DNA from 3 places in the Thermoanaerobacterium sp. CMT5567-10 genome. Region 1 is predicted to be linked to each of the others. Evidence: riboswitches for the same ligand, from Rfam matches in the RefSeq annotation. Region 1 holds a riboswitch; each other region holds the start of a gene.
The links. A riboswitch is a leader RNA that binds a small molecule or an ion and turns the genes downstream of it on or off. The one in region 1 is predicted to bind S-adenosylmethionine.

Region 2: it holds a riboswitch for S-adenosylmethionine, as region 1 does, so the genes downstream of both, metK (methionine adenosyltransferase) here and Q2T46_RS03800 (methylenetetrahydrofolate reductase) in region 1, are expected to answer to the same signal.
Region 3: it holds a riboswitch for S-adenosylmethionine, as region 1 does, so the genes downstream of both, Q2T46_RS12170 (methionine ABC transporter ATP-binding protein) here and Q2T46_RS03800 (methylenetetrahydrofolate reductase) in region 1, are expected to answer to the same signal.

What each region holds. Positions count from the first base shown of each region.
Region 1 covers NZ_CP130558.2:720,177-724,396, reverse strand. Annotated here, with positions in the region: gene Q2T46_RS03815 (RnfABCDGE type electron transport complex subunit B) at 1-22, shown strand, start outside; gene Q2T46_RS03810 (SoxR reducing system RseC family protein) at 58-471, shown strand; gene Q2T46_RS03805 (DUF362 domain-containing protein) at 658-1,587, opposite strand; SAM riboswitch class I at 1,743-1,837, shown strand; gene Q2T46_RS03800 (methylenetetrahydrofolate reductase) at 1,896-2,795, shown strand; gene Q2T46_RS03795 (homocysteine S-methyltransferase family protein) at 2,818-4,220, shown strand, end outside.
Region 2 covers NZ_CP130558.2:2,296,593-2,300,812, forward strand. Annotated here, with positions in the region: gene Q2T46_RS11610 (IS1634 family transposase) at 1-1,500, opposite strand, end outside; SAM riboswitch class I at 1,754-1,856, shown strand; gene metK (methionine adenosyltransferase) at 1,929-3,116, shown strand; gene Q2T46_RS11620 (HD-GYP domain-containing protein) at 3,229-3,834, opposite strand; gene Q2T46_RS11625 (hypothetical protein) at 4,079-4,220, shown strand, end outside.
Region 3 covers NZ_CP130558.2:2,398,966-2,403,185, reverse strand. Annotated here, with positions in the region: gene Q2T46_RS12175 (BglG family transcription antiterminator) at 1-1,379, opposite strand, end outside; SAM riboswitch class I at 1,595-1,697, shown strand; gene Q2T46_RS12170 (methionine ABC transporter ATP-binding protein) at 1,778-2,800, shown strand; gene Q2T46_RS12165 (methionine ABC transporter permease) at 2,787-3,467, shown strand; gene Q2T46_RS12160 (MetQ/NlpA family ABC transporter substrate-binding protein) at 3,481-4,220, shown strand, end outside.

The DNA.
Region 1 (4,220 bases):
TGCAAATAAGACAAATGTATAATATTGAATAAGAATTTCTTTAAATGAGGTGTTATGATGGTTGAAAAAGGATGCGTTGCCAATATAAAAGATGGAAAAGCAAAAGTTGAGCTATTAAGAAATGATATGTGCGGGAAATGCCATGCATGTGATATGGGAAGCAATAACAGAATGATGGTTGAAGTTGATGCAATTGATGAATTAAAAGTTGGTGATAATGTTTTATTAGAAATTAAAGAAACTTCAATGTTAAAGGCTACTATGATAATGTATGGCATACCGCTTTTATTTTTCTTTGTAGGTGTGTTTGTTGGTTATGCCATAGCAAATATATTTGGAATAGATAAATTTTCCCAAATGATAGAAGCTATATCGGGACTATTATTTACGGCTATATCATTTATAGGCATTAAATACTATAGTAAAAAGGTAATAAATAAAGAATACAAACCTGTCATTAAAAAAATATAAAATGCGTATGATTCCACTGCAAAACTAATTATTATCTAGTTTTATGCAATTCCAAAATTTGCCTAAATTATTATATTATGAAATATTAAAAATGTTTTATCTAATAATAGATAAAGAAGACTTTTGCAGTGGAATCTCATAATATATTTAATAATTAAAACCTTTTATTTGTGCAACTTAACATTTTTATGATTTGCCAGGCACCATTTGTTTGATTCCGTTAGAATCCAGTGCAATGCCGTAACCGTATGCTAAAGTTGAAAAATTTAATTCAGCCTGTTGCAATGGTATTCCTTTAATTGTGACATTTTTTAATTCGCCTGTTCCTACACCTCTTTTGGCACATTGAAATAGATAATTTACCCCTTGAGGCATGAATCCAAACATTCTGGCACCTACCGTATCAGTTGCTACAGGATCAGTTCCTGCTATTATCATGTTTGCATTGATAGGCTTTCCTTCAGATGGGCCTGTGCCTATCATCGCTTCTTGTCCACTTAAAATCGTAAGATCTATAGAGATTTTTTCTGCCATTGCTCTTATGAAGTTGTGTAGATCATCATGTATCCCTAGGTTTTTTTTGGGAAATCCGTGTATTTCTGCAGGAGGCCAGCTTAAGGCTATGTTTTTTATTCCAAGGGATACAGTCGCTTCCTCGTGTATTTTCATTTGAGTGAATGAAATCAAAACATCCATCTTTTCATAAAGCTCATTTACTTTTGTAGATTTAACAAGGCAATCGTCCAGCAAAAGCTCTACATAAGGTCCATAATTTAAATCCACGAACTCTACGCCTTCTTCTGATATGACTTTATCAATGCCATTATCTGACATGACTTTTGGCGTAGGATCACCGCCAGAACCGGCAGCGATTACTATTCTTCCGGGATTTTTTGATTTTATATACCTGATTAATGCCCTTAATGTATTTGGACCGACTATTGTACCGCTTTGTGGCGGTTTGCTTTTGACAAAATTAGGTGTAATCACAACTGTATTGCCTGCATCTATTAAATTTTGAAGTGGAAGTAAATTTAATGCGTTGTTTAGGTTTTCTATTTCATCAGGTCCTGATGTGATGGAAACTACAGGTTCGACTATTTTTCTGTATCTCATAAAATCACCTCATATATATCTTTTCACATTTAAAAAAAAATAAAAGCTAATTATTACATAAACGGTTCTAAGGAATTTTAATGATTCAACAAATATTTCATTGACATTTAACCATCTGGATTGTATTATATAATTTAACAAATTAATATAATAAACTCTTATCAAGAGTAGCGGAGGGACTGGCCCTATGAAGCTCGGCAACCGGATATCACGGTGCCAATTCCAGCAGCATATCGCTGAAAGATGGGAGCACATTTATCTCTTCTTTTGGCGAAGAGATTTTTTTATTTTTATCAGGAGGGGTTATATTGTTAAATTCAAAAAATTTATGTCAAAAGCTCAATAACCGTGAATTTGTTGTTACTGTTGAGATGTCAACGCCAAAAGGAGCTGATATTTCAAATTCTATTGAAGAAGCAAGAAAATTATATGGGATAGTGGATGCTTTAAATATAACAGACTGTCCTATGGCAAACATGAGGATGAGTCCGATTGCGCTTGCACATCTTCTACAAAATCATCTAAATATAGAAACTATATTCCATCTTACTTGTAGGGATAGGAATCTTATAGGTCTTCAAGCAGAACTTTTAGGGGCATATGCTCTTGGAGTAAGAAATATTCTTGCATTGACAGGAGATGACCCTAAACGTGGAGACGTACCTGAAGCAACTGGTGTATACGATGTGGATTCTATAGGGTTAATTAAGATTGCAAAGTCGCTAAACAACGGTTTTGACTACAGTGGAAACAAACTGGAGTCATCCACAAGCTTTTGTATAGGTACTACAGCAAATCCAAATGATTTAAGCAAAGAATCAATAGAAAAATTAAAGATAAAAATAGAAAATGGGGCATCGTTTATACAGACGCAACCTGTTTATGATGAAAAAATTTTATATAGATTCCTTGATGCAATAAGCAAGTTTGGCATACCTGTTTTAGTAGGTGTTTTACCGCTTAAAAGTTATAAAATGGCTGTCAATTTAAATGCAAAGGTACCAGGCATTGAAATACCTGACTACATCCTCGAAAGATTAAAAAACAACGGAAAAGGCGAAGGACTTAAAATTACAGTAGAGCTTATAAATAAGATAAAAAATCTGGTAAATGGTGTTCATATTATGCCACTTGGGCGGACTGACATGGTCGTCGATATTGTCAACAGTGTAAAAAATATTAAGACAGATATTAAAGAAGTTTTGTAATCACTGTAAGGAGATGTATCAATTGGATATTTTTAAGAATTTAAAGAATGGTGTGATTGTGTTTGATGGAGCAATGGGCACTATGCTTCAAATGAAAGGGCTTAAAACAGGAGAGTGTCCAGAGTACTATAACATTACACACCCAGATATCGTATATGAAATTCATAAATCGTACATTGATGCCGGTGCTGATGTCATCGAAACAAATACATTTGGCGCCAATAGAATAAAATTAAAATCATACAATCTATCAGATAAATTACTTGAAATAGTCAAAAGTGCGGTACATATAGCAAGAAAAGCAGCTGGCAATAAAACGGTTGCCCTTTCGATGGGACCTATAGGGGAACTGATGGAGCCTTTTGGCAAGCTTACATTTGATGAAGCGTATAATGCCTTTTCTGAAGTGGCTGTAGAAGGGGAAAAGGCAGGGGCAGATGTGGCGCTAATAGAGACAATGTCAGACATTTTAGAAGCAAAGGCAGCTATTCTCGCAGTTAAAGAGAATACAAATTTAAAAGTAATATGCACTATGACGTTTCAAGAAGATGGTAGGACACTGATGGGTACAGATCCTGTTACAACCGTTGTGAGTCTTCAAGGATTGGGACTTGACGCTATTGGTGTCAATTGTTCTACAGGGCCTGATATGATGGCTGATATAGTGAAGAAGATGTCGGAAGTTGCGCGAATACCTATTTTGGCGCAGCCCAATGCCGGTATGCCGCATTTAAAGGATGGTAAGACGTTCTACAATGTATCGCCGGAGCAGTTTGCACATCAGTCAAAAAAACTTTTAGAGTGTGGTGCATCTATTGTAGGTGGCTGCTGCGGGACCACTCCGGAATTTATTAAGCTTTTGAAAGCTGAAGTACATGGTGCAGAGAAAAAGTCTGCAATGAAAGAATACACTGCAGTTTCATCAAATACAAAAACTGTTTTTATAGGTGGTAATAATCCAATATGTGTAATTGGAGAAAGGATAAATCCAACAGGTAAAAAGAAATTAAGCGCTGCTATTAAAGATGGGAATTTAAACATTCTTTTTGATGAAGCAAGCTCACAGGAAAATTTAGGCGCCAATGTACTTGATATAAATATTGGTGTACCAGGGATAGATGAAGAGAAGCTGATGCCTTATGTGGTCTCACAGATTCAAAATATTGTCAATCTGCCACTGCAGATAGACAGTAGCAATGTCAAAGCAATAGAAAAAGCAGTAAGGATAGTAAGAGGAAAACCAATTATAAATTCTGTAAGCGCAAAAGAAAAAAGCTTAAAAGAAGTATTGCCAATCGTTAAAAAGTATGGTACTAGCGTTATAGGACTTACAATAAGCGACGAAGGGCTTCCTAGAAATGCGGAGGAAAGGCTTAAAAATGCTGAAAAGATTGTAAAAACTGCATTAGATTATGGAATACCAAA
Region 2 (4,220 bases), 1.4 Mb from region 1:
TATCCTCACAATTACAAGTGATATAAAGCATATCAGAAAATGAGCATCAATATGCTCTTTTAGTGATAAATACACCGGTCTGCTTTCGATATCACTTTTAGTTATTTTAAAAGATTCTTCTATTTTCCAAAGGCCACGGTACATTTCAATAATTTTATCATCAGATTCTTTGTATTCGCTAGTAACTATTGCATAGTATCCATCAAATCTTTCTTCTTCTTTTAGTTTTTCCTCATCAAATGCTAAGTGTTGATGAGCACTTTCTAATATTTCGCCAGTTTCTTCATCAAAAATGAGATTCTTTACATATTTGGAAGCACCGTAAGATGTAGCTTTATTGTATTTTGCTGGATTTTTAATTAGGTCTTTTGCTTTCTCTATTGTAGCAGCTCGTTCATATTTTGCTTTTAAGGCATACTCTTCACTATAGAAAATAACCTGTTTTTCATCAACTACCTTTTTCATTTTTTTGCCTTTAGTGGTGGTTACTAATATTTCTCTTGGATAAAGTCTGGATTTTATCTTGAAGCTATCTCCTCTGTATGTATATCCATTTTCGTCAAGGACATATTTCTTAAATTCCTTATCCGCACAACGAACAGAATAGCTAAATACATAACCATTACCAGCAGATAAAGTATACCAAATGTTATCGCCAGTAATGATGCCTTTATCAGCAACTACAATAATTCTTCCCAAAGAATAATCATGTTGTATTTTCCTTAACATAGGCATAAGTGTAGTTTTATCTAGAGCATTACCAGGAAAAAGTTTATATGTAATAGGTATACCATTGGTGTCCATAAATAATCCCATCTGCACAATTGGATCTGGTCTATGTTCTTTAGAAACGCCTTTTTTACGCAATTCATCTTGTTCATCAATTTCAAAATAATAATTGGTAACATCGTAATAAACTAGATTAGTATTTCGTTCATATAAAGACTTAATATGCTCATGAACCCAAAGTTGCAAAGCATCACTATGCTTATTGAAAAAAGATAAACATCTGTAGATATCATCCAAAGAAAAATCAGACCTCTCAAAGAATATATCTCTATTCTCATAAGTCTTTTTCTTTGAAGCAGGATACAATAAGCGTGAAAATACGAGAAGTTTCATAATAGCATTAGCATCATACTCTTCTTTTGAATGACGCTGCCTGTTTTTCAAAAATTTATCCAATTCAAGCTCATGATAAATCTTACTAAATGCAGCATAGCCAAAGTTTTTACGGTTATCCGTATTAACCAAAAGTCTTTCATTAGGAGAAAAATTAAGAGCAATTGGAGCCTTTTTCATGGCTTTTTGTTCATTCAATTCTTTAACCTTTTGTTCAAAAAAAGCGATAGGATCATCGTATTGTTTTTGAAGTTCATCGAGGTATCCAAGGGATTTAATAGTAACAGTCCTTGTATGCCCTCTTTCTTTATCGCGATATCCATCTGCAATAGATAAGTATATTCTTCCGGAACTACGTTTGCTTTTCTTTAAATACACATTAAACTCCCCCAATAAAATTCAATATAACTATATTATACCACAATCCATAATAATCCGCAACCAAAATATGACAAAAATTTAAAAAAATTTTACCCGGAATCGTTAGTAAAATTGCTGGTTCCGGGTTACGCTACATAAAATTTTGCTGCAAAACTAGGGTACTCAAGCACTTTTTACGTGCAGACTAAAATTTTTTAAGTTGACTTCTTAAATATACTGTGTTATTATATTTTAAGTTAAATAACGAAAACTCTTATCAAGAGAGGTGGAGGGAGGAGCCCTATGAAGCCCGGCAACCTGTCTTTATGACAAGGTGCTAATTCTCGCAGAAGGTAACTTCTGAAAGATGAGGGTGATTGTGCCTCTTCTTTTGGAGAGGTTTTATTTTGTTTAAGGTCTTTTATGAGATAAAAAGGAGGATATAAATGAAAAAATATTTTACTTCAGAATCTGTAACTGAAGGACATCCAGATAAAATTTGTGACCAAATATCTGATGCAATAGTTGATGAAATACTTAAAAATGATCCATATGCAAGGATAGCATGTGAGACGGCTGTAACAACAGGAATGGTTTTAGTTATGGGTGAAATTTCTACCAAGTGTTATGTGGACATACCTAAAGTCGCAAGAAAAGTCATAGAGGAGATAGGGTACACTCGCGCAAAATATGGTTTTGATGCAAGTACATGCTCTGTTCTTACATCTATTGATGAACAGTCTCCTGATATAGCGCTTGGAGTTGACAAAGCATTGGAAGTAAAAAAAGGTATTTCACATGATGACCTAGAAGAACAAGGTGCTGGGGACCAAGGCATGATGTTTGGATATGCATGTACAGAGACTCCTGAGCTTATGCCACTTCCTATATCGCTCGCTCATAGACTTGCTCGTAGACTGGCAGAGGTCAGAAAAAATGGTACATTAGATTATCTAAGGCCTGATGGAAAGACACAGGTAACAATAGAGTACATTGACGATGTTCCGAAGAGAGTAGACTCGATAGTCGTATCAACACAGCATTCACCTGATGTTGACCATGACAAGATAGAAAATGATGTAAAAGAATATGTCATAAAGCCAATTGTTCCGCCAGAGCTAATTGATGAGGATACGAAGATATACGTAAATCCGACAGGAAGGTTTGTTGTCGGTGGGCCACAAGGCGACAGTGGGCTTACAGGTAGAAAGATAATAGTTGATACTTACGGCGGATATGCTAGGCATGGCGGTGGAGCTTTTTCTGGCAAAGATCCGTCAAAAGTTGATAGATCTGCTGCATACGCTGCAAGGTATGTTGCGAAAAATATTGTTGCTGCTGGCCTTGCTGACAAGTGCGAGGTTCAACTGGCGTATGCGATAGGTGTTGCTACACCATTAGAAGTAAATATTGATACTTTTGGCACTGGTAAGATTCCTGATGACGAAATATCAGATATTGTAAAGAAAGTATTTGATTTAAGACCTGCTGCAATCATAAGAGATCTTGATTTAAGAAGGCCTATTTATAGGCAAGTTGCTGCATACGGACATTTTGGGAGAACAGACCTTGACCTTACATGGGAGAGAACTGATAGAGTAGAAATACTAAAGAAACTTGCTTTCAATAAATAAATTTTAAGCCCGGAAAAATTCCGGGCTTGCGGCACTTTTATATATCTATAGCCGCATTAATAATGTGTACGCTACGCTAATAATATTATAACACATAATTTTAAAAAATCTATTAGATGGCAATTCCCTTATTATGATTATTTTTATCAAGAGATGATTTGCTGTTTTTTAATACATTTTCCAGCGCTGAAACTAACATCTGATTGTATTTTGTACCGCATTCTCTTAAATCTTGAATTGCTTCCTTAAAGCTTTTTACCTTTTTATAAGCGTATAGTCTTTTATTTGTCATAGCATCAAAAGAGTCACAAATAGCTACTATTTGAGCACTTAATGGGATAAACTTAAGACCGTAAGGGTACCCCGAGCCATCCAATCTTTCGTGATGGTATAAAACAGCAGGTATTAAATACATAAGTGGAGGCAGCACTTCCAGCATATTTGCACCGTAACTGGAATGCAATTTGATAAGATCGTATTCTGCATCTGTAAGTTTGTCTGGCTTTGCTAAAATGCTAATTGGTATCATCAATTTGCCTATATCATGCAGAAGTGCACCTTTATATATTGATATCTGTTCCTTTGGCTCCAATCTAATTATATTAGCAATCTTAAAAGATAATTTTGCAACTCTTAGACTGTGTTTGTATGTCTCATAATTATAGTTTTTTAGTGACATCAAAAGATGCGATATAAGTTTATCTTCATCATAATTCATATTCTTTTTCTCCTTTTTTCGACATTTTCTATTATATTATAAATTTTGATAACAGTCAATAAATGTATATGTTGTAATAAAATTCAAAAAAAAAAAAAAAAAAAAAAAAAAAAAAAAAAAAAAAAAAAAAAAAAAAAAAAAAATCAGAAAATTATGATTAATTCTTGATAATTATTTATTGACTTTGGAAAAATTATCTTATATAATAAATACAAACATAAGTTCGCACAAAGGAGTAATGGAGATGAGAAATGTTGAGATGCCAGATGTGTACCTTGCTATTTTACCTTATTATATAGATGAATACGGAAATGGAACAGAACTTATAGACTTGGATGGTAATGTATCGTATATAAAGTGCAGTGTAAAAAGTTGCTTAAATAAGA
Region 3 (4,220 bases), 1.3 Mb from region 1:
TCTCTATCTTTAAAATCTTTTACTCTAAGGCTTGAAACAGTATCTACAATGTTTAACTGCGGAAACATCTGAAGCTTTGATAGAAGCATTCTGGATGTTCCTATTCCACTTGCACATACCACTAGAATATTATGCCTTTTCGTTTTGTCATTTTTCCTTGCTATAGCTGCTCCAAAATGCATCGCAATATAGCCAATCTCATCATCTGGAACATCAACATCAAGCTTATTCTTCAATACATTTGCAATTGATATGCACCTTTCAAACAGTGCACTATACCTATCTTTTATATCGCTTATAAGGGGATTCCTTATTGCAAGGCCCATCCTTAGTCTAAAAATCGTAGGTCTTAAATGAGTCTTTAAACCACTTAAAAGCATTGAATCATCTCTAAAACTTGTGCCAAATACTCTTTCAGCAACATCTATCATCTCGTATAAAACTTCATTTACAAATTCGTCATTTACATCTTCAGTGTTTGCTCTATATCTGGCACCTTGAAGATGAATTGTTATATAACCGATTTCATCTTCAGGAATAAAGACATCAAATTCTTCTTCCAAATATTTTGCAAGCATTTCTGCAAATCTGTACTCATCTGATTTTTTAAGTTCAAAAAGGCTTTCATTACCTATTTTGATCTTTTCGCCTTCTTTTATTCTCTTTAACGCCAATGCCAAGTGAACTGTAAGCCCCATATAAGAGCTTTCAGCCAGCTCGTAGTCCAGTGATTTCTCTAATCTTTGTATAGCTTTCTCTATCTTCAAAACTGTGTCATAATCGATAAGTCGCAATAGCCTGTCATTGATGTCCTCACTTAATCTGTTTATATTATTGTACCCTCTATTTAAAAATTCCATTAAGTCCTTCGTCTCAACATTGTCATAGAGAAAATTTATTATAGCCTTCCTTATATTTCTTTCATCGCCTTTTACATATATGCCCACACCTGGCTTAGTCACAATTGTGACATTTTGCCTACTTAGCCATTTATCTATTTCTTTTATGTCATAGCTAATTGTAGCAGTTGTGACATTGTACTCTCTTGCAAAATACTCCAGCTTAACAGGCTCTTTCATTTGTAGTAGCTCTGATAGAATTAATTTTCGCCTTTTCTCAGCATCTACACTAGGACGATAACCTATAACATCAAAATTAAATTTCTCTATATCGCTGTCGCTACCATCTACTGTCAAAACACCTTCATTGTTTTTTAACTTTAAGTTATAATCTTTGATGTATTCATTTATGGCATTTATCTCTCTATAAATTGTTCTTTTGCTTAATTTATAATTAGCGACGATATCGTCTAAGCTGTACATCTCTTTTGACATAACTTTTTTTAAAATCTCTAGTTGGCGCCCACTTAGTTCTTTCATAAGATTTTGTCCTTTCGTCTATGACAAATTATTAATAAGTTAACTTATCTTACATTTATATTATAAGCAATTATTCTCATAATTCAACATAAACTTGTAAGCACTGTGTCAATATTAGAATGACATAAATTTAATATCTCCGGACATGAAAATTTTGCTTGACTTTTCATTTTTAATCCTATATAATCATTTTAACAATTTAAAATGAAATTATTCTCTTATCCAGAGAGGTGGAGGGACTGGCCCGATGAAACCCGGCAACCGGCACGAAAGTGCAATGGTGCCAATTCCTGCGGCTTTAATGCTGAGAGATGAGAGAGGAACTAACCTCTTTCATTGGGAGGTTTTTTTTATTGCATTTTTGACGTTCCAACTTTTCATAAAGAGGGTGAAATATTTTGATATCAATTAAAAATCTAAGTAAAGTCTACAACACAAATGGAAAAGATGTAGTTGCACTCAAAGACATCAATTTAACAATAAATGATGGAGAAATATACGGCATAATGGGCTTAAGCGGTGCAGGCAAATCATCGTTGATTAGGTGCATAAACATGCTTGAAAAGCCTACAACCGGAAGCATTTCCATAAATGGTACTGAAATGACAAAGTTAAGCCCAAAAGAACTTCGTGAAATGAGAAAAAAGATTGGCATGATATTTCAGCATTTCAATCTTTTAATGAACTCTACAGTGTATGAAAACATAGCTTTTCCTTTAAGAATCTCAAAAGCTAAAGATTCTGTTATAAAAAAGCGTGTAAATGAACTGCTTGAAGTTGTGGATCTTAAAGACAAGAAATACGCATATCCTTCACAACTATCTGGTGGTCAAAAACAAAGAGTCGGCATAGCAAGGGCGCTTGCCAACAACCCCGATATAATCTTATCAGATGAAGCGACATCTGCATTGGACCCGACTACGACAGAATCAATATTAAACTTACTTAGAAACATAAACAAACAATACGGTATAACAATAGTCGTCATAACACATGAAATGTCAGTCATAAGAAACTTATGTGATAGAGTCGCTGTTTTAGAAAATGGCGTTATCATCGAAGAAGGAAATGTAATAGACATTTTTTCCAATCCTTCTACAGAAACGTCGAAAAGATTTTTAAAAGATATGATAGCAGAGCTTCCTCCTGACATCCTCATAGACGACAAGAATCCAAATGAAGAAATATTGCGTCTGTCATTCTTTGGTAGCAGTAGCAACGAGCCTGTAATATCACATATGATAAAAAAGTTTAATGTTGATGTAAATATAATTTCTGGAAATATAGAAAGAGTCCAGAACTCTCAAATAGGAAATCTCCTTATAAAGATTAATGGAGATCCAAGTTCTATAAAAGATGCAATAAAATTTTTAGAAAAAAACAGCCTTAGAATAGAGGTGCTTAAAAATGGTATCATTTAGTAACACAATACAATACTTAATAAACTTATGGCAGCTTATGGAGCAGCCTTTGTGGGAATCACTGTATATGGTATTTTTCTCTACCCTTTTTTCTGTAATAATAGGTCTACCGCTAGGAATAATACTTGTAATAACAGATAAAGGCCATTTATCTGAAAACATCAAACTAAACCACATATTGGGTACCATCATTAACATTATGAGATCAGTACCATTTATAATTCTTATAATTGCGATTTTCCCACTTTCAAGGCTTATAGTAGGTACTACAATTGGACCAACAGCAGCAATAGTACCTCTGTCAGTTGCGGCTGCCCCTTTTGTAGCAAGAGTAATTGAGTCATCTCTAAAAGAAGTTGATTGGGGTGTCATAGAAGCATCAATATCTGTTGGTGCAACAATACCTCAGATAATATTTAAAGTCATGATACCAGAGTCACTACCATCACTGATATTGGGTGTAACTCTTACAATCATAAATATTTTGGGATATTCTGCTATGGCAGGTGCTATCGGAGGAGGTGGACTTGGAGATCTAGCTATAAGGTATGGATATCAAAGATATGAAACAGATGTACTTATTGCAACAATAATCGTTTTAATCGTCTTTGTAGAAATCGTACAAAGATTAGGAAACTACCTGGCAAAAAAGGTTGATAAAAGATGAAAGGATGGTATAGATGAAAAAAATAATATTATTGATTACATTAATATTGACATTATCATTCGCCATTGTAGGCTGCACTAAATCAAATAATAATGAGACCAGCTCAAATGCAGGTAATAATTCAGACAAAATGACAAAAATAGTTGTAGGGGCAACCCCAAATCCTCACGCAGAAATACTTAATGTAGTAAAGCCAATTTTAGCAAAAGAAGGAGTAGATCTCGAAATAAAAGAATTTACTGACTATGTAACTCCTAATACGGCATTGGCCGATAAACAAATCGACGCCAATTTCTTCCAACACGTCCCGTATTTAGAGGATTTCGAGAAGAAAAAAAATGTAAAGTTAGTTCCTTTAGTCAAAGTACACGTAGAACCAATGGGAGCTTATTCAAAAAAGATAAAATCGAAAGATGAAATAAAAGACGGCGCAACAGTGGCAATCCCAAATGATGCTACAAATGAAGGAAGAGCATTGTTGCTGTTACAAAAAGAGGGTTTAATAAAATTGAAGGATTCAAATGGACTAACACAAACTCCCAGAGATATTGTCGATAATCCTAAACATTTAAAAATTGTAGAGCTTGAAGCACCTCAACTGCCAAGGACACTTCAAGACGTAGATTTAGCAATAATAAATACAAACTTTGCATTAGAGGCAAATTTAAATCCATTAAAAGATGCAATTTTCATGGAAGACAAAGATTCACCGTATGCTAATGTATTGGTTGTAAGACCTGACAATCAGAATGA